DNA from 2 places in the Luteimonas sp. MJ250 genome. Region 1 is predicted to be linked to the other one. Evidence: predicted binding sites of a transcription regulator. Region 1 holds the regulator's gene; the other holds the start of a gene.
The links. Region 1 encodes sigma-54, which starts transcription at its own class of promoters, with help from an activator protein. Its sites were predicted from a motif close to TGGCACGNGCNTTGC; they were not measured.
Positions count from the first base shown of each region.

Region 2: glnA (type I glutamate--ammonia ligase) is a predicted target of sigma-54. The motif match lies at 1,626-1,640, and genes of this name have one in related genera.

Region 1 is NZ_JBCLVB010000002.1:22,038-33,900, forward strand. It holds gene rapZ (RNase adapter RapZ) at 1-65, opposite strand, end outside; gene hprK (HPr(Ser) kinase/phosphatase) at 62-1,021, opposite strand; gene WCE37_RS00380 (PTS sugar transporter subunit IIA) at 1,018-1,491, opposite strand; gene raiA (ribosome-associated translation inhibitor RaiA) at 1,510-1,839, opposite strand; gene WCE37_RS00390 (RNA polymerase factor sigma-54) at 1,947-3,377, opposite strand; gene lptB (LPS export ABC transporter ATP-binding protein) at 3,413-4,132, opposite strand; gene lptA (lipopolysaccharide transport periplasmic protein LptA) at 4,132-4,659, opposite strand; gene lptC (LPS export ABC transporter periplasmic protein LptC) at 4,640-5,203, opposite strand; gene WCE37_RS00410 (HAD family hydrolase) at 5,200-5,751, opposite strand; gene WCE37_RS00415 (KpsF/GutQ family sugar-phosphate isomerase) at 5,762-6,766, opposite strand; gene WCE37_RS00420 (BolA/IbaG family iron-sulfur metabolism protein) at 6,892-7,128, shown strand; gene murA (UDP-N-acetylglucosamine 1-carboxyvinyltransferase) at 7,128-8,387, shown strand; gene WCE37_RS00430 (DUF3108 domain-containing protein) at 8,501-9,217, opposite strand; gene WCE37_RS00435 (DUF3108 domain-containing protein) at 9,218-10,009, opposite strand; gene purN (phosphoribosylglycinamide formyltransferase) at 10,020-10,682, opposite strand; gene purM (phosphoribosylformylglycinamidine cyclo-ligase) at 10,694-11,740, opposite strand; gene WCE37_RS00450 (DUF2066 domain-containing protein) at 11,854-11,863, shown strand, end outside.
Region 2 is NZ_JBCLVB010000015.1:136,549-148,411, forward strand. It holds gene WCE37_RS13215 (N-acetylmuramoyl-L-alanine amidase) at 1-8, opposite strand, end outside; gene glnA (type I glutamate--ammonia ligase) at 163-1,572, opposite strand; gene WCE37_RS13225 (undecaprenyl-diphosphate phosphatase) at 1,846-2,643, shown strand; gene WCE37_RS13230 (META and DUF4377 domain-containing protein) at 2,711-3,556, shown strand; gene WCE37_RS13235 (YbhB/YbcL family Raf kinase inhibitor-like protein) at 3,600-4,214, opposite strand; gene WCE37_RS13240 (tetratricopeptide repeat protein) at 4,246-6,315, opposite strand; gene WCE37_RS13245 (alpha/beta fold hydrolase) at 6,376-7,368, opposite strand; gene WCE37_RS13250 (lysophospholipid acyltransferase family protein) at 7,365-8,165, opposite strand; gene WCE37_RS13255 (hotdog fold thioesterase) at 8,213-8,647, opposite strand; gene WCE37_RS13260 (hypothetical protein) at 8,722-8,943, opposite strand; gene WCE37_RS13265 (phospholipase D-like domain-containing protein) at 9,074-10,939, opposite strand; gene WCE37_RS13270 (YceI family protein) at 10,936-11,550, opposite strand; gene WCE37_RS13275 (histidine phosphatase family protein) at 11,547-11,863, opposite strand, start outside.

The DNA.
Region 1 (11,863 bases):
GCCACGGATTTGCCGCTTCCGGACATGCCGCTGACGATGATCAGCGAGTTGTTGGCGGTGTTCATGACATGCCCCGCTCGAGGAAATGGGAGTGGCGCGCGAGGAAGGCGGACGCCGGGTCCACGCCCTTTGCGCGCAGCACGTGCACGCGGGTGGCGGCTTCGGTGAGCACCGCGAGGTTGCGGCCGGGCATCACCGGCAGGGTGATCATCGGCACGTCCAGGTCCAGCACGCGGCGGGCGCCGAGGTCGCCGGTCAGGCGCACCATGCCGCTGGGGTCGCGCGCCTCGCGGCCGTCCTCGGGCCGTGCGAGATGGACGATCAGGCGCAGGTACTTGTTCCGCTTCACCGCGGTATCGCCAAACATCTCGCGGATGTTGAGCACGCCAAGCCCGCGCAGCTCGAGCAGGTCCTGCAGCAGTTCGGGACAGGTGCCGTCGAGGACGTCGGGGGCGATCTGCGCGAATTCCGGGGCGTCGTCGGCGACCAGGCGATGGCCGCGCGTCACCAGCTCCAGCGCGAGCTCGCTTTTGCCGGTCCCGGACTCGCCGGTGATCAGCACGCCGATGGAATAGATCTCCATGAACACCCCGTGCAGCGTGACCCTGGGCGCCAGCGCACCGGCCAGGTGGTACTGCAGCACGTTGTAGAGCTCGTGGCCGCGGCGCTGCGACGACCACAGCGCGATGCCCGACTCTTCGGCCATCTCCACCAGGTCCTCCGGGCAGGGCTGGCCCTTGTTGACCACCAGCGCCAGCGGCCCGAACTGCAGGATCTTCTCCAGTGTTTCCCAGCGCTGCCTGGGCTCCAGGCCGTCGAGCCAGGCCAGTTCCTCGCTGCCGAGGATCTGCACCTTGTTGGGATAGATGATGTTGAGGTAACCGGCCAGCGACGGCCGGCGCGACACGGTGTCGACCGACTCGAGCTGGCGCGTGGCGCCGGCCCGGCCGGCGAGCCACTTCAGCTCAAGTCGTTCGCGGAGCTGGTCGAACAGCGCCTGCGCGGTGATCACCGCCTTCATGCCGATCGCGCCGCGGGCGAGCCGCCCGAGCGCAGGAGCAGCGCACGCAGCGCGTTGATGTCCGGTGCGTGTCGCACGGTCTGTCGGAAGTCGGCATCGGCGAAACGCCCTGCCAGCTCGGAAAGGGTATCGAGGTGTTGCTGGGTGCGATCGCCGGGGACCGCCATGGCAAAGACGAGGTCTACCGGTTCGCCGTCGCGCGCGTTGAAATCTATCGGGTTCGCCAGCCGCAGGAAGGCGGCAAGCGGCTCGCTGCAGGAGTCGCTGCGGCAGTGGGGAATGGCGACGCCGTGGCCAATCGCGGTGCTGCCGACGGCTTCGCGGTCGCGAAGGCCATTGGCGATCAGCCCGGTCCATTCCGGAGAGTTGCCGCCCAGCAGGCGGGCGGCGACATCCAGGACCTGGTCACGGCTGCCGGGCGACACCACCTGCACGATGCGGCTGGCGGAGAGCAGGTCGGTGTATGGCATCCCCGGGCCTTCTGTGCCTCAGCCGAACTCGCCGTCGCGCACGGGATTGCCGCCGCGGCGATGGTGGTCGATCATTTTCTTCTTCTCCTTCACCAGCATCCGGTCGAGCTTGTCGGCGAGCAGGTCGATGGCCGCGTACATGTCGGCGGCGCGGGCGTCGGCGTGGAGCGTCTTGCCGGCCACGCTGACGGTGGCTTCGGCGCGGTGGTCGGGCTTGTCGATGCTGAGCTGGGTGCGGACCTGCAGCGGCGGGTCGTACAGCCGCGACAGGCGGCCAAGCTTGGTCTCGACGTAATCGCGCAGCGCCGGGGTGACGTCCATCTGCTGGCCGTGGGTCTCGATGAGCATCGCAACCTCCTTCTCGGTGGGAGCCACAGCATCGCGCATCGCGGCGCAGTGGGTGTCATGGACAGGTTAACCCAGCCCCCGGAGGGCGGGAAGCGGCGACGTGGCGTTCAGGCGATGCGCACGCGCTCGTGCGAGGACGGGATGTTCAGCGCCTCGCGGTACTTGGCCACGGTGCGCCTGGCCACCGGTACGCCGCTGTCCTTCAGGCGTTCGGCCAGGCGTGCGTCGGAGAGCGGCTTGCGTGGATCCTCGGCGTCCACCAGGCGCCGGATCATGTCCTGGATCGCGATGCTGGAGGCTTCGCCGCCGCCGCCGGTGTCGATTCCCGATGCGAAGAATGCGCGCAGCGGGATGGTGCCGCGCGGCGTGTGCACGTGCTTGCGGGCGACCGCGCGCGACACGGTGGACTCGTGCATGCCGATCTGCGCCGCGACTTCGCGCAGGGTCAGCGGCCGCAGCGCCTGGGCGCCGAACTCGAGGAAGCCCGACTGTTCGCGCACCAGGCAGTGCACGACCTTGAGCAGCGTTTCGCCGCGGGCGGCGAGGTTCTTTAGCAGCCAGCGCGCTTCCTGCAGGCGCCCGCGCAGGTAGCCGGCGTCGGCGCCGACGGTGTGCTGCAGCATCTGTTCGTAGCCGCGATGGATGGTCAGGCTGGCGTGGCGGCCGCCGGCCAGCGACACTTTCCAGATGCCGTTGTGGCGCGAGATGCTGCAGTCCGGCACCACATAGGTGTCGTGCGGCATGCCTCCGATGCTGGAGCCGGGGCGCGGGTCGAGGCTGCGGATCAGCTGCAGCGCCGCGTTGGCTTCGTCCTCGCTGCAGTGCAGGGCGTCGGCCAGGCCCGGGGCGCCGAGCTTGGCGATGCGTTCGATCAGGGTGGCCACCGCGTGTTTCGCCACCGCATGGCCGGGCGTGTCGGTCGGCAAGACCTCCAGCTGCAGCAGCAGGCACTCGCCGAGGTCGCGCGCGCCGACGCCGGTCGGGTCCAGTCGCTGCACCCGCTGCAGCACGGCGTTGATCTCGGCTTCGTCGCACCGCAGCTCGGGGGCCATCGCTTCGGCGATGGCGGAAAGTGGCTCGCGCAGGTAGCCATCGTCGTCGATGGCGTCGACCAGGGCCTCGCCGATCGCCAGCTCGCGCGGCGACAGGTGGCTGAGGTTGAGCTGCCAGGACAGGTGGCCGCGCAGGGTTTCCGACTGGGCGATGCGCTCGGACGCGTCGCCGTCCGGGTCGCCGTCGCGGCCGCCGCCGCCCCCGCTCTCGGCCCACGCGACGTCGCGCTGGTCGTCCCAGTCGTGGTCGTCCGCCGTGCGTTCGGCGTCGCTGTCGGCGCGCTGTTCGTCGCTGCCGGGACCGTCTTCGGCCGACGCGGACAGCGGCGAGGATTCGTCCCACTCCAGCAGCGGATTGCTCTCGACGGCCGCGGTGATCTCGGCTTCGAGTTCGGGGATCGGGAGTTGCAACAGATGCAGCGCCTGACGCAGCTGCGGCGTCAGTACCAGGTGCTGTCCCAGCGATGTCTGCAGGCGAGGCTTCACGGCGTTCCCGATCAGGCGAGGACGCACCTCCCGCTTTACAGCCGGAAGGACTCCCCGAGGTAGACCCGGCGCACGTCCGGGTCGGCCAGCAGCGCGTCCGGAGCCCCCTGTGCGAGCACGCCACCATCGCTGAGGATATACGCGCGGTCGCAAATGCCCAAGGTCTCGCGCACGTTGTGGTCGGTAATGAGCACGCCGATGCCGCGATTCTTCAGATGACGGACGATGCGCTGGATCTCGCCGACCGAGATCGGGTCGACGCCGGCGAAGGGTTCGTCGAGCAGGATCAGGCGTGGGCGGGCTGCCAGCGCCCGGGCGATCTCGACGCGCCGCCGCTCGCCGCCGGAAAGGCTTGCGCCATGCTGGCCGGCCACGTGGCCGACCTGCAGTTCGTCCATCAGCGAAGCCAGCTCGGCCTCGCGGCCCTTGCGGTCGAGGTCCTCGCGCAGCTCGAGCACCAGCATGATGTTGTCGGCCACGCTGAGCTTGCGGAACACCGAAGGTTCCTGCGGCAGGTAGCCGACGCCGAGGCGCGCGCGCCGGTGCATCGGTTCACCGGTGATGTCGCGGCCGTCGAGCACGATGCGTCCCGCGTCCGCCGGCACCAGGCCGACGATCATGTAGAAACAGGTGGTCTTGCCGGCGCCGTTGGGGCCGAGCAGGCCGACGACTTCGCCCGCTTCCAGGGTCAGTCCGAATTCGCGCACGACTTCGCGCTGGCCATAACGCTTGCGCAGGCCCTCGGCGACCAGCATCAGCCGCCGTCCCCGGTCGCCTTCGCTCCCTTGGGCAGGATCCGGGTGCGGATCTGCTGGCCGTCCTGGCCGCCACCCTGCACGCGGCCGGTGGCCATGTTGTAGACGATGCGACCGCCGGCCATGGTGCCGCGACCGGGCTGGTTGATCTCGACGTTGCCGGTGAAGACCACGGTTTCGGTCTGCAGGTTGTAGTCGACGTTGCCGGCGGTGGCATCGATCGCGCCGCCGTCGTCGAGCTCCTGCTGCAGGCGCACGGGCGATCCCGTCAGGATCACCTTCTGGATGTCGCCGCCGCCGCGACGGACGTCGGCCTTGGCTGCGCGCACGTCGAGCGTGCCCTGCACGATGCGCACGTTGCCGATGAAGACGCAGGGGCTGCCGTCGTCGGCCAGCGAACAGTCCTGGCTGTTGGAGGTCAGGTCCATCGGCCGGGTGCGGTCGCTGGATTTCGCCCACGCGGGAGCGGCAGCCAGGGCCGCGGCGATGGCGATGAGCGTGGCGAGGCTAGCGGCGCGTGGGGACATAGCGGGTCTGGACCTTGGAGTTGAGCTTGAAGCGTTTGTCGGCCAGGTCGGCTTCCATGCCAATGCCGCGCATTGTAGTGCCGGGCTGGGTGATGGTCACGGAGGCGTCGCTGCGGGCCCGGCGCTGGCCCGGGAACACGTCCAGGGCCTCGGTGTCCATGCGCATTTCGCGGCTGCCGGCGGGGTCGGATACCACCACCACCTCGCCGCGCAGGCGCATCTCCTCGCTGTCGGCGCTGATCCAGCCGGTGGCTGCGCGCAGGTCCCAGTACAACCCGCTGTCTTCTTCGGGCAGCAGGAAGACCGGCTCGCGCAGCGACATGGTCTCGTCCGCGGGGTTGCGATGCAGGTGCGGGGCGCGGAGGGTGAAGGCTTCCCGGCCATCGCTGTCGAGCGACACCAGCTGGAAGTCCTCGAGCACGTAGTCGGAGCGGTTGCTGGTCGCGGTCGCGTCGGCGATGTCGGCGCGCTGCCGCCATGCCGACCAGCCGCTGGCGATCGCGGCAACCAGCAACACGAGGATCATCGCGGCGCGCCAGTTCATTGGCGCGCCGTCCCGGCGTCATCGCCGGCATCATCGTCGCGCGCGGCCAGCAGCAGGTCGCAGAATTCGCGCGCCGCACCGCGGCCACCGCCCGCCGACGCCTGCCAGTGCACGCTGCCCAGGATCGCGGGATGGGCGTCGGCCGGCGCCGCCGCCAGGCCGGCGCTGGAGAGCACGGCGAGGTCGGTCAGGTCGTCGCCCATGAACGCCACCTCGTCGGCGGCCAGCCCCAGGCGCCGGCACAGTCCGTCCACGCAGGCCTGCTTGTCCTTGATGCCGGTGTAGGCCTCGACGCCGAGGTCGCGGGCGCGGACTTCCGCCGCCGGGCTGGTGCGCGCGGTGACGAAGGCGACCGCGATGCCGGCGCGGCGCAGCAGCGAGATGCCCAGGCCGTCATGGACATGGAAGGCCTTGGTCTCGGTGCCATCGCTGGCGATGTACAGGCGGCCGTCGGTCAGGGTGCCGTCGACGTCGAAACAGACAAGCCGGATGCGCGCGGCGCGCGCGAGCAGCCCGGGGGAGGGGGAGGCGGGAGGCGAGGTCGACATGGACGCGCGATCACACCACGCGCGCGCGCAACAGGTCGTGAATGTTCAGCGCGCCGACCGCGCGACCAGCGCCGTCCACCACCACCAGGGCACCGATCTTGTGCGCTTCCATCAGCTGTGCGGCCTCGACGGCAAGCGCATCGGCGCCGATGGTCCGCGGGTCGCGGGTCATCACGTCCGCGATCGCGGTGCTGCGCACGTCGATGCCGGCGTCCAGGCTGCGGCGCAGGTCGCCGTCGGTGTACAGGCCGAGCAGGCGGCCGTCGCCATCCACCACGGCGGTCATGCCCAGCATCTTGCGGCTGATCTCGGCCAGCGCTTCGCTCACGGTGGCGTCGGCGAGGACGCGGGGCACGGCGTCGCCGGTGTGCATGACGTCGGCAATGTGCAGCAACAGGCGGCGCCCGAGCGCGCCGGCGGGGTGCGAGCGGGCGAAGTCGTCAGCGGTGAAGCCGCGCGCCTCCAGCAGCGCCACCGCGAGCGCATCGCCCATCGCCAGCGAGGCGGTGGTGCTGGAGGTCGGCGCCAGGTGCAGCGGGCAGGCCTCCTCGGGCACGCTGACGTCGAGGTGGACGGCCGCCGCCCGGGCGAGCGTGGAGCCGGTGCGCCCGGTCATCGCCACCAATGCGTTGCCCTGGCGCTTGAGCACCGGCAGCAGCTGCAGCAGTTCGTCGGATTCGCCCGAGTACGAGAGCGCCAGCACGATGTCGGCATCGGTGACCATGCCGAGGTCGCCGTGGCCGGCTTCGCCGGGGTGGACATAGAATGCGGGCGTGCCGGTGGAGGCCAGGGTGGCGGCGATCTTGCGTGCCACGTGGCCGGACTTGCCCATTCCCGTGCAGACCACGCGGCCGCGACAGGCCAGGAGCAGGCTGCAGGCGCGCGTGAAATCGCCATCGATGCGCGCGGCCACGGCCGCGAGGCCGCGGGCCTCGATGTCGAACACGCGGCGGCCACTTGCCGCGAAATCATGCGCGGGCGCGGCGTTCTCGGACTGTTTGCTGGTGCCGGACATTACGGGCCGGGCCCTTATTGGTTATGCTAACCCGTTCATCTTACGCGGATTTGTCCCTCGGCCTGCGGCCTGCAGTGCCGGCGCGGACAGGCCGCTTACACGCCCTTCATGACCGGGACCACGCCTTGAACGCAGACACCATCCGCAATCTCATCGAACAGGGCCTGCCCGGCGCGGAGGTCGAGGTGCGCGGCGATGACGGCGTGCATTTCGAAGCGCTGGTGGTGCACCCGGACTTCGCCGGTCGCCTGCCGCTGGCGCGCCACCGCATGGTCTACGCCACCCTGGGCGCACTGATGGGCAACGAGATCCACGCCCTGGCGCTGCGCACGGTGACGCCGGACGAGCCGCGGCCGGCCTGATGCAGAAGATCGTTGTTGAAGGCGGCGTGGCCCTGGAGGGCGAGGTCCGCGTGTCCGGCGCTAAGAACGCCGTGCTGCCCATCCTGTGCGCGACGCTGCTTGCCGACGAGCCGGTGGAGATCGGCAACGTGCCTCACCTGCACGACGTGGTCACGACCGCGCGCGTGCTTGACGGACTGGGTGCCGGCGTCACCCACGATGCCGACGGCAGCCACATGGTGGTCGACCCGCGCAGCGTCGACAGCCACATCGCCCCCTACGAACTGGTGCGCACCATGCGCGCGTCGGTGCTGGTGCTGGGGCCACTGGTCGCCCGCCACGGCGCCGCCGAGGTCGCACTCCCCGGCGGTTGCGCCATCGGCTCGCGTCCGGTCGACCTGCACATCCGCGCGCTGGAAGCGCTGGGCGCGCGGATCACGGTCGAACACGGCTTCATCAACGCGCGTGCCGGCCGCCTGCAGGGCGGGCACGTGGTGTTCGACACGGTGAGCGTGGGCGCGACCGAAAACCTGCTGATGGCGGCGACGCTCGCGCAGGGCACGACGGTGATCGACAACGCAGCGCGCGAGCCGGAAATCGTCGACCTCGCAAACTGCCTGCTGGCGATGGGCGCCGATATCGAAGGCGCGGGCGATTCGCGCATCATCGTTCGCGGCGTCGACCGCCTGCACGGCGCGCGCCATGACGTGGTCGCCGATCGCATCGAAGCGGGCACGTTCCTCGTGGCGGCGGCCATCACCGGCGGCCGGGTCACGGTCACCCATGCGCGTCCGGACACCATGGATGCGGTGTTGGAACGGCTGGCCGCCGCCGGCGCCGACATCAGCATCGACGGTGACCGCATCACCGCCGACATGCGCGGCCGCCGTCCGCGCGCGGTCGACATCACAACCGCGCCGCACCCGGGGTTCCCGACCGACATGCAGGCGCAGTTCATGGCCATGGACTGCATCGCCGAAGGTGTGGCGACGATTGACGAGACGATCTTCGAGAACCGCTTCATGCACGTGAACGAGCTCATGCGCCTGGGCGCGGAGATTCACGTCGACGGCAACCGGGCCACGGTTACCGGCGTCGAGCGCCTGAGCGGCGCGCCGGTGATGGCCACCGACCTGCGTGCCTCGGCGTCGCTGGTGCTGGCCGGGCTGGTGGCCGAGGGCGAGACGGTGATTGATCGCGTCTACCACCTGGACCGCGGCTACGAGCACATCGAACGCAAGCTGTCGGGCCTGGGCGCGCGGATCCGCCGCATCGACTGAGGCGGACACCCAAGCCCCAGGCAATCGGGAATCGGAGAGAACCATACAAAAAGGGCCCCGCGATGCAGGGCCCTGGTCATATGCGTGCCGCGGGTTTCGGTCCGGGGTGCGGCTCAGTTGACGGCGGTCAGCTTCAGGTCGATGTGGTCCTTGCCATCCCGGCGCTGCAGCACCCGCGCCGGCACCGGCAGGCCATCCACGACCCAGGCGATGATTTCGCGCTTGCCGTCCCTGCGCACCACGCGCGTGGCCTGGTGCGATTTGCCGCCGACCTGGATGGCTTCTTCGCCGGCGACCTGGAAGGTCTGGTGCTTGACCCGGCCGTCCTCGACCAGGCGGTAGTCGAGTGGCTTGCCCGCGGCCACGTCGCGCACCAGGACCAGGTTCATCAGCATGCCGTCGAGATCGCCGGCGCGCAGTTTCACCGGCCCCGCGCGATCGTCCTTGATGTCGCCGGTCCAGCGCGCTTCGCCGCGGTCCCAGTCGTAATCGGCGGTCACTGTCTTGCGCTTGACCAGCATCGCCGCGAGGCCGCTGGTGCCGCGCTGGCTGTCGACACTCTTGATCGGGCGCCATTGCTTGCCGTCGACTTCGAACGTGGTGCTCTGTTCCAGCTCGGCGCCCATGCCGCCGATGTCGATGCGGTATTCCCAACGATCCTTGCCAACGCTGGCGAGGGTCATCTTCGCGGTCGCTTCCATGCCTATGTAATTGGCCTGGTAATCGGCGCTGAATGCTTCGATCGCGAGCGCGGGCGTGAATGCCAGTGCGAGCGACAGGCCGGCACCGATCATCGCGGCACGGCCGCGCAGGGACTTGATGTACTGCATCTATTGGACTCCTTGGTATTCGACCAGCCGCAGGTCGATGGCGTCTTCGCCGTTTTCCCTCTGCAGGATGCGGATCGGCGTGGGAACGCCGCGCGCCACCCAGAAGATCGTTTCATCATTGCCGCCGTTGGTGCGTGAAACCCGCATGGCCCGGTAAGACAGGCCGTCGACTTCGACGTGTTCGGCGACCTCGGCCACCGAGTACCGGTGGTCACGCACGCGGCCACCGTCCACGAACCGGTAGCCAAGGCTTCGCCCGGGCTCGGCATCGCGGACGATCGCGAGGTTGATCAGCAGGCCACTCATGTCGCCTTGCTGCAGCGCCACCGGCTCCCGCCGTGTCTGCTTGATGTCACCGCTCCACCTGGCGAAGCCCGCATCCCAGTCGTACACGCCCTCGACCTCGCGGCCCATGAACAGCGCCTTGCGCCGGGTGCTCTGTCGGAGTGGGCGATAGCGATCATCGACCACGTCGAACACGGTGTCCTGGTCGATATCCAGCCGCACCCAGCGGGCAAGGCCGCGGTTTCCGGTCACGTCGAGGTCGACCTGCCAGTGCCCGCCATCCAGGCGCGCGAGCCGCATGCTGGCGGTGCCGGCGGGCTTGCCCTGGTTCCAGGCGTCGTAGGTCGCGATAAAGGGCTGCAGCGCGGGTGGGCCATCGTCATCGGGGGCGTCCGCGTCCGTTGAAGGCGCCGACGCGCCGGGGACGGCGACCTGGCTGGCCGCCGCGGGCGCTGGCGTGCAGACGGCAAACAGGGCCGCCAGCCCGATATGGAAGAAGGTGTTCATGACCGGCGGATCATGCCCGCAGGCGGTTGGCTGCCAGCTGAAGCGGTGCCTGCAGGACCTGGCCGTCGAACTCGACCGCGGCGCCCCGAAGGCGGATGCGGCCGGTGCACAACAGCTCCAGCGCCGAGATCATGAGCGGATGCTCGACCGCGAGAACGCGTTGCGCGAGGGCATCCGCATCGTCTCCGGGCAGCACCGGCACCCGCGCCTGCGCAATCACCGGGCCGCCGTCGAGGTCGGCGCTGACGAAGTGCAGGCTGGCGCCGTGTTCCGCCATTCCCGCCTCCAGCGCCCGTGCATGCGTGTCCAGGCCCTTGAACGCCGGCAGCAGCGATGGGTGGATGTTGACGATCCGTCCCTCCCAGGGCGCGATCGCCTCGGCCCCGAGCAGGCGCATGTATCCGGCACAGACGATGAAGTCCGGCTCCACGGCTGCAACCGCCGCGAACAGTGCAGCGTCGAACTCGCTGCGGCTGGCGAAGTCGCGGGGCCGCAATGCCTGCGCCGGGATGCCCGCGTCGCGCGCGCGCTCCAGCGCAAACGCCTTGTGGCGGTCACCGAAGACCCCGGCCACCCGCGCATGCAGGCGACCTTCGGCGACCGCATCGAGAATCGCCTGCAGGTTGCTGCCGCGGCCCGAGGCCAGCACCGCCAGGCGCGGGATTGCGGCCACGGACAGCGCGCTCAGCCGATGCGCAGGCGGGGGGCGCCGGCATCCGCCGGCAGCACCGCCCCGATCGTCCAGTGCGCGAGCGACAGCGCGTCGAGCGCGGCCGAAACCGCAGACGCACGCGCCGGGTCCACCACCAGCACGAAGCCGATGCCGCAGTTGAACGTGCGCCACATCTCCTCGGGAGCCACGGCGCCCTCGCGCTGCAGCCATTCGAACACCGCGGGCATCGCCCAGGCGCCGGCATCGATGTCGACGCCCAGCCCCTCCGGCACCACGCGCACGATGTTCTCGGTCAGGCCGCCGCCGGTGATGTGTGCCATGGCGTGGATGGACGCGCCCTCGGCGCCGCGCAGCAGCTCCAGCACCGGCTTCACGTACAGCGCGGTGGGCGCCATCAGCGCGTCTTCCAGGCGCACGCCGCCAAGGTCGGTGTCGCCGGGGCGGCCGGCGCGGTCGTAGATGCGGCGGATCAGCGAATAGCCGTTGGAATGCGGGCCGCTTGAGGCGATGCCGATGAGCACGTCGCCGGTGGCCACGCGGCTACCGTCGCGCAGCTCGGACTTCTCGACCGCACCCACGGTGAAACCGGCCAGGTCGTACTCGCCCGGGGCGTACATGTCGGGCATTTCCGCGGTCTCGCCGCCGATCAGCGCGCAGCCGGCCAGCTCGCAGCCCTTCGCGATGCCGCCGACCACCGCCACCGTGGCGTCGATGTCGAGCTTGCCGGTGGCGAAGTAGTCGAGGAAGAACAGCGGCTCGGCGCCCTGCACCAGCACGTCGTTGACGCACATGCCGACCAGGTCGATGCCGATGGTGTCGTGGCGGCCGAGCTGCTGCGCCAGCTTGAGCTTGGTGCCGACGCCGTCGGTGCCCGAAACGAGCACCGGCTCGCGGTACTTGCCCGACAGGTCGAACAGCGCGCCGAAGCCGCCCAGCCCACCCATCACCTCGGGACGGAAGGTCCGCTTCACCAGCGGCTTGATGCGTTCGACGACTTCATTGCCTGCGTCGATGTCGACGCCGGCGTCACGGTAGGTCAGCGGAGTGGGGCTGGTCACGATGGCTCGCCGCGCGGGAAAACGGGAATTTTAGCAGCCTCCGGGCCAACTTCATGGACGCGGCGGCGCGGCTGCGGCACCATCCCTGCCTGACACTGGTCCAGGGAACGACGATGCCCAAGG
Region 2 (11,863 bases), on a different contig from region 1:
ATGTTCATCTCGCAATCGAACCCGGGATCGCGGCGGAGTGCAAGTGGCCCCGCTTCGGCTGCAGGTGCGCAGAAACCCGTGCTTTTCCCACCAGCCACCGCACGTTGCCGCGCAGCGGGGGCCAAGGCCCCCGCCGCCACGCCGCGCCGTCCCGCACCCGCGTCAGATCGCGTAGTACATCTGGTACTCGAGTGGATGGGTCGCCGAGCGGAACGCGGTGACTTCCTTCATCTTCAGCGCGATGTAGGCATCGATGAAGTCGTCGCTCATCACGCCGCCGGCCTTGAGGAACTCGCGGTCGGCGTCCAGCGCTTCCAGCGCCTGGTCCAGCGAGTGGCAGACCGTCGGGATGCCCTTGGCCTCTTCCGGCGGCAGGTCGTAGAGGTCCTTGTCGCTGGGGCCGCCTGGGTCGATCTGGTTCTTGATGCCATCCAGGCCCGCCATCATCAACGCGGTGAACAGCAGGTAGCCGGAGCTCATCGCGTCCGGGAAGCGGAACTCGATGCGGCGCGCCTTCGCATTGCTCACGTACGGGATGCGGCAGGAGGCGGAGCGGTTGGACGCCGAGTAGGCCAGCATCACCGGCGCCTCGAAGCCCGGCACCAGGCGCTTGTAGCTGTTGGTGCTGGCATTGGAGAAGGCGTTGATCGCGCGCGCGTGCTTGAACACGCCGCCGATGTACCACAGCGCGGTCTGGCTCACGCCGCCGTAGCCGTCGCCGGCGAACAGGTTCACGCCGGCCTTGGCCAGCGACTGGTGCACGTGCATGCCGCTGCCGTTGTCGCCGACCAGCGGCTTGGGCATGAAGGTGGCGGTCTTGCCGTTGCGGTGGGCCACGTTCTTGACCACGTACTTGGTGGTCAGCAGCTCATCGGCCTTGCGGGTGAGCGAGTTGAACCGGGTGCCGATCTCGCACTGGCCGGCGTTGGCGACCTCATGGTGGTGGACCTCGGTCTCGATACCCATGGCGTCGAGGGTCTTGCACATCTCGGCGCGGATGTCGTGCAGCGAGTCCAGCGGCGCGACCGGGAAGTAGCCGCCCTTCACGCCCGGGCGGTAGCCGGTGTTGCCGCCTTCGTATTCGCGGCCGGAGTTCCACGCGGCCTCTTCCGAATCCACGTGGAAGAAGGTGTGGCCCATGTCGTTGGCATAGCGCACCGAATCGAAGATGAAGAATTCCGGCTCGGGGCCGAAGAAGGCCTGGTCGGCGATGCCGCTGGACTTCAGGTAGGCCTCGGCGCGGCGCGCGATGCCGCGCGGGTCGCGGTTGTAGGCCTGCATCGTGGTCGGGTCCAGCACGTCGCAGGTCAGCACCAGGGTCGGATCCGCGGTGAACGGGTCGAGGAAGCCGGTGTCGGGGTCGGGCAGCAGCACCATGTCGGACTGGTGGATGCCGCGCCAGCCGCCGATCGAGGAGCCGTCGAACATCTTGCCGTCCTCGAACAGCGCCGGCTCGATGATCGACGCCGGATAGGTCACGTGATGCTGCACGCCGCGCATGTCTGAGAAGCGCAGGTCGATGAATTCGACCCGGTGGTCGCTGATGAGCTTTTCGACGGTTTCGATGGACATGGTGGCTCCGGATGGTCAGGGGGCCCGGAAGGCCGGGCATCGGGCGGTTGAACGCAAGTGCCATGCCATCACACAAGCGCCTGATTTGACGTGAATTCAGGGCGGGTGGACGCGCGCGACGCCCTCCCTTGGTGCATATATGACACGGATGCACCATTCTGGTGCCCACCCCGATCCGCTATGCTCCCGCGCTTGTACGCGCGCCGCACGGGGACCTGCTCATCCAGCCCGTGCCGCCGCACCCATCCGCACCGCACCGCTGGATCCCTGCCGATGACCGACCCGCTGGCCGCCCTGCTCCTTGGCATCCTCGAAGGCCTGACCGAGTTCCTGCCGATCTCGAGCACCGGCCACCTGCTGATCGCGCAGTACTGGCTGGGCGCGCGCTCGGATTTCTTCAACATCGTCATCCAGGCCGGCGCGATCCTCGCCATCACCCTGGTGTTCCGCGAGCGCATCACCGGCCTGGTCACCGGCCTTGGCGAGGCCCGCAACCGCGACTACGCGATGAAGCTGGCCGTGGCCTTCCTGGTCACCGCGCTCGTCGGCCTGCCGGTGCGCCTGCTGGGCTGGGAGCTGCCGGAAACCGTAAGCCCGATCGCCTGGGCGCTGATCATCGGCGGCGTGTGGATGATCGTCGCCGAACGCGTGGCCGAACGTCGCAACCCCGACGGCACCGGGGTCACCTGGACGATCGCCGTCCTGGTCGGCCTGGCGCAGGTGGTCGCCGGCGTCTTTCCCGGCACCTCGCGCTCGGCGGCGGCGATCTTCATCGCCATGCTGTTCGGCCTCAGCCGGCGCACGGCGGCGGCCGAGTTCGTATTCCTGGTCGGCATCCCGACCATGTTCGCGGCCAGCGCCTACACCTTCCTGGAGCTGGCGATGGACGGCGGCCTGGGCGGCGAAGCCTGGGCCGACGTCGGCATCGCCTTCGCCGCGGCCACGATCACCGGCTTCATGGTCGTCAAATGGCTGCTGGGGTATATCGAGCACCATCGGTTCACCGGCTTCGCCGTGTATCGCATCCTGCTGGGTGCGGCACTGCTGCTGTGGCTGCCGATGGGCGAATGACGCCACGCCCGACCCCGTCGGGCGCCGCCGCGCGTTGGCCCCTGTCCCTGCCCCTGGAGATCGCCCGATGAACCATCCGTCCCTGTTCGCCCTGCCGCTGGCACTCGCGCTCGCGGCCTGTTCGCCCGGCACCGGCGACGATCCGTCGGCTTCGACGCCCGCCACCGCGCCGGCATCGGAACCGGCTCCGGCTCCCCCGGGCCACGCGCCCGTCCCCGACGTCGCGGCCACCCTCGGTGGCTACCACTGGCAGCTGGACTCGGCCACCGCCGCCGACGGCGCCCGCATCGACGCGCTGTTCGCCAATGCCGAGGCCCCGCTGCAGCTGGACTTCGCCGACGGCCGGGTGTCGGTGGCCAACGCCTGCAACGGCATGGGCGCGGACTTCAACCTGGCCGCCGGCGAACTCACCCTGGGGCCGATGATCAGCACGCAGATGGCCTGCGCCGAGCCGCTGATGGCGATGGAGCGCGAAGCCCATACCCGCCTGGCCGGCAGCCATGCGCTCGACGTCGAAGCCGGCGAGCCGCCGCGGCTGCAGCTGGTCAACGCCCTGGGCGACACGCTGGCCTTCACCGGCGCGCCGAACGCGCGCACCCGCCACGGAGGTGACCCGGAACGCGTGTTCCTGGAGGTCGCGGCCGAGCGCATCGACTGCAACCATCCGCTGATGCCGGACCATCGCTGCCTCGAGGTCCGCGAACTGGAGTACGACGCCGACGGCCTCAAGCAGGGCACCGGCGAATGGGGCCCGCTGTACGAAGAGATCGAAGGCTACGAACACCAGCCCGGCGTCCGCAACGTGCTGCGCGTGGACCGCTTCCGGCGCCAGGACGTGCCCGCGGACGCTTCTTCCATCGTGAACGTGCTGGACATGGTGGTGGAGAGCGAGCAGGTCGGCCGCACCGAGTAGGTGCGGTCGGATCACCTTTGTCCCGGTGATCGCGGCCATGTCGTTACGCGGCGTGCGAAGTATGCAGGCCGTAGCTGCCCCAGGTTGCGGCTTCGGCCAGCACGTGGCCCTGCATCGCGCGCAGCACGTCGCCGGCGGTGAAGCGTTCCGGCAGTTCCAGGTGCTCGACATCGAGCGCGAACACGCGGAAGAAGTAGCGGTGCAGGCGCAGGTCGTGCGCCGGCGGATACGGGCCGTCGTAACCGGACCAGTCGCCACCCATCTCCGGGTCGCCGGCGAACCAGCCGGTGTAGTCGTTGAGGCCCTGGCGCGTGCCGGACGGCCCCGGCGGCGTGCGCTTGCCGCCCTTGGTGACGCCGTCACTGCAGCTGCCGGCTTCGATCGAGGTGACCTGCGGCGGGATGTCGACCATCGCCCAGTGCATGAAGTCGCCGCGCGGGTGTTCGACCGGGATGTCGACCCTGTCATTGGCGACCAGGGCCGGGTCGGTGGGCGCGTCCGCGTCGATGCACAGCAGCGCGAACGCGCGCGTGCCCGCCGGCGCACCGCCCCAGGACAGCTGCGGATTGCGGTTGCCGCCGAAGCCCTCGGGCGTGCCGAAGGCGAACGCGGCGGGAATCGGCTGGCCGTGGTCGAAGCTTTCGCTGGCGATGTGCATGGCGGTGACGGTCATGGGGATGTCCTCGTGGTCAGGCTTCGGGATAGCCGAGGCGGCGTGCGACCGGCGCCAGCTTGGCAAAGGGACCGGCAAGCTGGTCGGCATAGCGGCGCCAATCGCCGGCGGCGAAGCGCGGCGTGCCGAACAGGCCGGCCGGCGGCGGCGGCAGGCTGCTGCCCAGGGCGCTGCCGATCAGGGCCGCCATTGCCACGGGGTCGTCGGCGACCTCGTCGACACGAAGCAGGCGGTGCGGCACCAGGTTCTGCTCGTGCAGGGTGGCGATCTGGTCGAGCGCGGCGGCAAGCCAGCCGGCCGCGAGCTGTGGCGATTCCGCCGCGAACGGCGTGCCCGCGCCGAATGCGATCCAGTCCATCAGCATGTCGCGCGGGTCGCGCAGCATGACCAGCAGCTGCGCCTCGGGCAGCGCCGCGCGCACCGCTGCGGTGTAGCTGTTGTCCCACCACGGCATCCAGTCGATCACGGCGTCATGGATGCCGCGCCCGGGAAGGGCCTTGCGCCAGGTAGCGATCACGGCGGGCGCATCGAAGGTCCCCGAAGCGACATTCGCCCACGACCCGATGTCCTGGAAGATATCGGCCGGCGGGTTGGCACCGACGCGGTCGTCGCGGAACGCCGGCACGACCTTCAGCAGCCGCGCGCCGCGCTCGGCCAGCGCACCCGGCAGGCCGAGCAGGAACACCGCCGGCGGCGCGTCGGCGACCGGTGCCGCGGCTTCGGGCCACTCGGCCGGTGCCGGGGTGGCCCTGGGCAATGCCAAGCGGTTGCCCGGTCCCGCCGCGATGCGCCGGTTCCAGTGATCCAGCGCGCCGGCGAAGTCACCCGTGCGGTGCCGTGCCAGGCCCAGTCCCATGTCCAGGGTCGCCCTGGCGTCCGGGTGCAGGTCGTCCCGCGCCAGCAGCGACTCGATGCGCCGCAGCGCCTCGGCAGGGTCGGTCACCAGCAGTGCGTCCACCAGCTTCATCCCGGCGTCGAAGTGGTCCGGCTCGAGTTCAAGCAGCGCCCGCGCAGCGGCCTCGGTGCCGGCAGGCCGGTTTTCGATGGCGTGGAGCTTCATCTCCGCTTCCAGGGCATCGATCGATTCCGGCCTGTGCTGGCGCCAGCGCTCGATCAGCCCGGCGGCAACGTCGCCCAGCGGATCGAAGACCAGGCGCACGTACCACAGGAGATCGATACCGGGCGAAGTCGCCAGCGCCGCATCGAGCATGTTCCGCGCTTCGTCGGTCGCGCCAAGCCGGCGCCAGGCCTCGGCGATCGCCGTGGTGGCCCGGAGCTCGCCAGGCTGCACCGCGAACACTTCTCGCAGGTGCTGCAGCGCGCGCGCCGGCCGGCCCGCCGACAGTTCGAGCTCGCCGACAAAACGCCGCACCTGCAGCGTGGCCGTGGCCTGGTCTGCCAGCAGCGGGGCGAGTTCGTCGATGGCATCGACCGGGCGGCCCTGGCGCGCCAGCGTGAGCGCGAGCATGAGGCGCGCGTCATTGGCCAGCGGCGGAGTATCGAGCAGCTTGCGGAAGGCCTGTTCGGCGAAGGCGAAGTGCTCCTCCCTGAGATACGCGAACGCCAGCGCCTGCATGGTGAGCGGATCGCCGGGTGCCTGCTGCAGCGCGGCCGACAGCTGCGCGATGGCGGCGCCGTTGTTGCCCTTGCGCAGCGCGATCATGCCGCCGAGCGCCTGCAGTTCGGGATGATCCTGCTCGACCCTCCCGGCCAGGCGCAGCTGGCGCTCGGCCTCGGCGATGTCCCCGGCGGCAAGCGCCAGGTGCGCCCGCATGGCATAGGCGGCAAAGTGGTTGGGGTCGGCGCCCGCCGCGGCGTCCATCGCCTGTCGCGCGGCCTCGAGGTCACGCATGCCGAGCTGCAGGGTGGCGTGTTCCATGTGCAGTTCAGCGGAATCGGGAGCCAGCGCGATCGCCGTCAGGATCACCTCGCGCGCGGCGTCGAGATCACCGCTGGCACGAAGCGCCAAGGCCAGCAGGCGCTGGGCGTCGACGTCGCCGGGCGCGTCCGCCGCATGGGTGCGCGCCGCATCCAGCGCGGTCCGGGTGTCGCCGCGGCGCAGCGCGTCGAGAATCTTTTCTTGCATGGGAAGGCCGTCCTGCCGGCGCGGCGCGCCGAAAACCCCGATTGTAGCCGTCCGGCCCGCTCAGCCTTGGCCGGCCAGGCGTTCGACCACCCAGCGCTCGGCGTAGCCATCCAGCCGCGGTCCCTCGATGAAGCCGCAATGGCCACCCCGGGCCGCGACTTCCAGCCGCGCCCCTGCAGGCAGGGCCAAGCGATGGAAGTCATCCACCGGGATCACCGGATCGTCGGCACTGGTCAGGATCGAAGCCGGCACCGCGAGTCCCGCCAGGCGGTCGCCGGCGATCGAATAGCCGTCGAAGTAGGCGGCAAGGCTGCCAAAGTCGGTGTGCCGCAGCACCAGCCACTCGGTGAGCGCGCGCATGCGCAGGCGCAGCACCGCGTCGTCGAAGCCCACGCGATCGGGAAACAGCTCGCGCTTGCGCACCAGCGAGCGCCGCCAGCTGCGCTCGAAGTGATGCATGTACAGGGGCAGTCCACGTTCCATCGCTTCCATGGTCCGCGCCGGGTCCAACACCGGGCAGACCGCGGCCACACCGTCCAGCGACAGCCCGGCGGCGGGCGCACGCAGCGCCAGGCGCAGCGCGAAGTTGCCCCCGAGCGAATGCCCCGCGACCACCAGCCGCGGCCGCGGCATGCGTCCGGCGATGTCCCGCGCGGCGTGCACGACTTCGTCGATGCGCGCGGAATGGAAGATGTCGGGGTTGAGGTGGTGGCTGCCGCCGTGGTCGCGGAAGTTGAGCCGGAACACGTCGTAGCCGCGCGCAAGGAAGCCGGCCGCGGCCAGGCAGACATAGGCCGACTCCGCGCTGCCCTCCCAGCCGTGCAGCAGCAGCGCCATGCCGCGCGGCTCGACGCCGGGCAGCGCGGTGTGCAGCCCGAGCAGGCGCACATCCCCGCCGCCATCGACCACGACCTCCCGGGTCAGCGCGCCGCTGGCGGCGAGCGCGGCCAGCCCGCGGCGGCGGCGCAGGGGACTGCCGGCAAGCACGGACTGCAGGTGGGCGCTGCGCAGCCAGCGCGGCGGCCGATAGGGACTGGTCGTGACCGGGCTCACGGCTCCCGCAGCGCGGCGACGATGCGCTCGCGGCTGATCTTCGCGATCGCGGCGCGACCCTCGGCCTGGCCCGGCAGCACCGGCTCGAGGAAGACCACGTCGACCACGCGCGCAGGCTCGCCGAGCAGGCGCAGGAAGTTCTGCACGAAATTTTCGTGTGGATGGAACGCGACCACGCGCTGGCCCTCGGCGCGCGCGCCGTAGCGCAGCGCCACCGGCTGCACCGGCACCCCGGCCTCGACGGCGGCGGTGAAAATGCGGGCGTGGAAGGGTCCGACCTCGACGCCGTCGCGGGTGCGCCCCTCCGGGAACACGCCCACCGAACGTCCGCTGCGCAGGCGCTCGACCATCACGCCGAGCACGCCGCCAAGCGATTCCTGGCTGCCACGCTGGTGGAAGATGGTCCCGCCGCGACGGGCCATGCGCCCGACCAGCGGCCAGCCGTCGATCTCGCGCTTGGCGACGAAGCCCATCATCCGCTGGCTGTGCAGCGCCGAGATGTCCATCCAGCTGACGTGGTTGGCCACGAACAGGGTGCCGCCCGGCAGCGGCGTGCCGACGCGGCGCATGCGCAGGCCGAACACCCGCAGCAGCCCGCCCTGCCAGGCCCGGGCCAGGCGGTCGCGAAGGCTTTCGCCGCCGAGCCCGATGCGGTCGGTCGGCAGCGCGAGGCCGATCATCACCAATGGCAGGTGCACGAGCGCGTGCCAGAGCAGCATCGGTACGCGCAGGACATAACGGCCCGCGCGCGCCAGCGGGGCGCCGGCGGACGCGGTGGAAGCGGTGGGGGGACGCATCGCGAAACGATACCGGATGGCTTCCGGCGCGGGTAGCTTGGCGGCGCTCAGGCCGCGGCGACCACCGCAAGGGTCAGGCGAGAAATGCAGGCCAGGCGGCCGCGCGCGTCTTCGATCCGGATCTCCCAGACCTGGGTGCTGCGTCCGATGTGCAGCGCGCGCGCGGTCCCCCTGACCAGGCCCTCGCGGGCGGCGCGCACGTGGTTGGCGTTGATCTCGAGGCCGACGCAGACCTCGCCCTCGGCCACGCACATGTTGCCGGCGCTGCTGCCCAGGGTTTCGGCCAGCAGCACCGAGGCGCCGCCGTGGAGCAGGCCGTAAGGCTGCCGGGTGCGGGCATCCACGGGCATGGTCGCGACCAGGTGGTCATCGCCGATGTCGACGAATTCGATGCCCAGGGCTTCGATCGCGGTGCCCCGGGAGAGGGCATTGAGCGCAGCGAGGTCGAGGCCGCGGCGGAAAATCGACGGTGGGACGGTCATGGAGGGCTCCGATGGCCCCGGGCTGGCGCCGCGGCGCGCCAGCCTAGGACCGGGCTCCCCCGCGGTCAATCCGATCAGACCAGGCGGAAGCGCGGGGCCGGCTGGCCGCCGGGTGCGTAGCGACGGGCGGCGGCGTAGCCGCTGCTGCTGCCGTAGCCGGTGCCGAAGTCGCGTGAGCGGTAGCGCGGCGCCAGGCCGGTGGCGCTGCCCGACTTCGCGGAGCCGCTGACGCTCGCGGCGGCATGACTGGCAGCGTGGCTGGCGGCAAAGGAAACGTTGGCGTCGGTGCGGTACATGGCGGTGTCCTCGGGGGTTGTGACTTGGTGTGCTGGTAACGTACCACACCACGGCCCTACCGCAATAGGACAAAAGTCACAGCGGCCCGTTTCGGCGGTCTTGCCGATGAACGGTCGTCCAGGGGAACGCTCAGAGAATCGGGGCCAGCCCGGCACCGAACGCAGTGAAGATGCGGGTCAACAGGCCGCGCAGGCCGACCCGCACTTCGGGGAAGTCGCCCACCGGCTCGTGGCAGGCGCGGAACCGCGGATCGCCCGGGGGCGGCGGCTCCACGCAGCCCGGCCCCGGCTGGAACTCGTAGCTGGTCGCGTAGCGCGTCGGCCACAGGTCGAACACCGGCAGCGATTCGGACACTTTGCCCAGCGAGTAGTCCAGGCCCGGCAGCAGCCACGGGCGGTCGCGGCGCGCGATCGTCCAGGCATTGGCCGGCGCCATGTCGCGACGGACGCTGGCGGCGAGCGCGCGTGCGAATGCCGCGTCTTCGATCACCACGGCGCTTTCGGTGTTGTAGTTGTCACCGCGCGGATCGAAGTTGTGGGTGCCGATCACGCCGATGCGCTCATCGACCACCAGCGACTTGGCGTGCAGGCCGAAGCGCACGCCGCCGCGGTGCAAGGGCACGCGCTCGTGCGCCGAGAAGCCCGACCAGCGCAGCGCCGAGTACTCGCGCTCGAGCGGACGGATGCGCGCACGCTCACCGTCGCCGCCGTCGAGAACCACCGTGCCGGTGGCCTCGACGTCGATCGGCGCATCCTGCGGGAAGGGCTTGAATTCGTGGATCTGGAAGCCGAATTCACGCAGGTGCCGGCGCTTGTACTTGTACGACAGCGCATAGGTGATGAAGGCATCGGTCGCGGCCAGGCTGTTGGTCGACACCAGCACCCGCGGCGGATCCTCGCGCCCGTGCAGTTCGCGGAACAGGTCCTGCGCCACCGGCGACAGCACCAGGTAGGGCGTCTGCAGCAGCACCTCCTCGCGCGCGCCCTCGATCAGCTCGCGCAGGCCGCGGGTGGAAGGCGCCACGCCTTCATAGTCGCGGCGATGCTTCTGCGGCGGGTCGGAAATGAACTCCACCGCCGCGACCGGCAGCGCCTGCGCCGCCAGCGCATCCACCAGGCGGCCGTCGTCGGCATCGCGCGAGATCTGTTCCACGCGCGCCGGCAGCTCGAACGGCGCATGCGGCAGCGGCGGCACGCCTTCACGCAGCAGCAGCTGGCCGACGTCGCCGAGCCCGGCAAGCGTGCGCGTGAGCCGCGCGCCCCAGTACTGCTCGAAGCTGGCGGCCATGTCCGCCACCACCGGCCCGGCGACGAACAGGTCGCGATCGCGGAAGTTGTACTCCGGGTCCCAGTCGTAATAGCTGTTCTGGTAGTTTCGCCCGCCGGTGATCCCGGCCAGGTCGTCGACCAGCAGCAGCTTGTTGTGCATGCGCTGGTTGAGCCGCCGCCAGCAGCAGGCCGCGGCAAGCACGTACTGCGGATAGCTGATGCGCGCGCGTCCAAGCACCGGGTTGTAGATGCGCATCTCGAAGTTGGCATGGGCACCGGCCAGCGCGGCCAGGGTCTCGACCTCGCGCAGCGCCGACAGCTGGTCCACCAGCACCCGCACCCGCACCCCGCGCCGCGCTGCGGCCAGCAGTTCGTCGAGGAACAGATGCCCGGCGTCGTCCTCGTCGAAGATGTAGGTCTGCACGTCGATGGTGCGCTGCGCCGAGCGCACCATGCTCAGGCGCGCGAGCAGCGCATCCTGCCCGTAGTCGAGGATCAGCGCGTGGTGGCGCGGCGCGCCGGGGGCGCTGTCCGCCATCGCGTCGAGCCCCAGCCTGCGCAGTGCCGAAGGCGTGGCGCAGGCATCTTCGCGCAGGCAGTCGACCAGCACCGGGCGCGCCTGCCCGGCCACGCGCGCCGCGGCCTCGGCCTGTTCCGGCGACAGCGTGGCGCAGCCACCGGCTGCCAGCGCGGCGGCCAGCAGCAAGAGGCGCAGCACGGCCTTCATCCCACGCCCCCCGCCCCGGGCGCGTCCGCGTTCCCGCCGCCGCCCTCCGTCGCCCGGATGCGCAGCTGGAAGCGGACCTTGCGCCCGATCGCAACGCTCCAGCGGTTCATTCCGTAGTGGCTGCGATCGATCAGGCCCGCCGCCAGCACCGGGCAGTCCAGCGCCGGACGCGCACACGTCGAGGGCAACACCGTGAATGCCTCACGCTGCTGCACGTCACGGATGTTGAGCACGCCCGGCAGCGCGCCGCCGTCCACCAGCAGCCGCGGATCGAAGGGGTCGGACACGAAGCTGAGCCAGGGATGGCGTTCGGCGTCGAAGAAGCCCCTGCCGCGGGTGAGCTGGGTATTGCGCCGGCTGCCGAGGATTTCCACGTCGGTCGTCGACAGCGACAGCCGCACCTGCTGGCGACCATCGGCCAGGCGCGTCAGGCGGCCTTCGAAGACCGGGAAGCGGCCCTCGACCACTTCGCCCCAGCGGGTGACAAGGTTGAAGCCGACTTCCGAGCTCGCGGTGTCGATGTCCGCGGCGCGGAGCGGAGCAGCTGCCGGCAGGGCGGCGGCGAGAAGTGCGACCAGCAGCGCGCAGGCGGCGACCGGGACACGCCTCACGGCCACCAGAAGTCGATGAGCCGCGCCGCGCCGGGTTCGACCTCGGCGCCCACCGGCAGCTGCAGCATCGCGATCGAGCCCGGCGGCATGCCGCGGTACTCCCCGGACTGGCCGCTGTGCAGCAGCGCCACCAGGCGCTCCAGCCCGGGATTGTGGCCGACCAGCATCAGCCGGCCGACATCGCGATGCTGGTCGGCCAGCGCCGCCAGCGTGCCGGGGGTGGCGTCATAGATGGAAGGTTCCAGGCGCTGTTCCACGTAGCCGACCACGCCGAATACCGCTTCAAGCGTCTCGCGCGTGCGCCGCGCCGGCG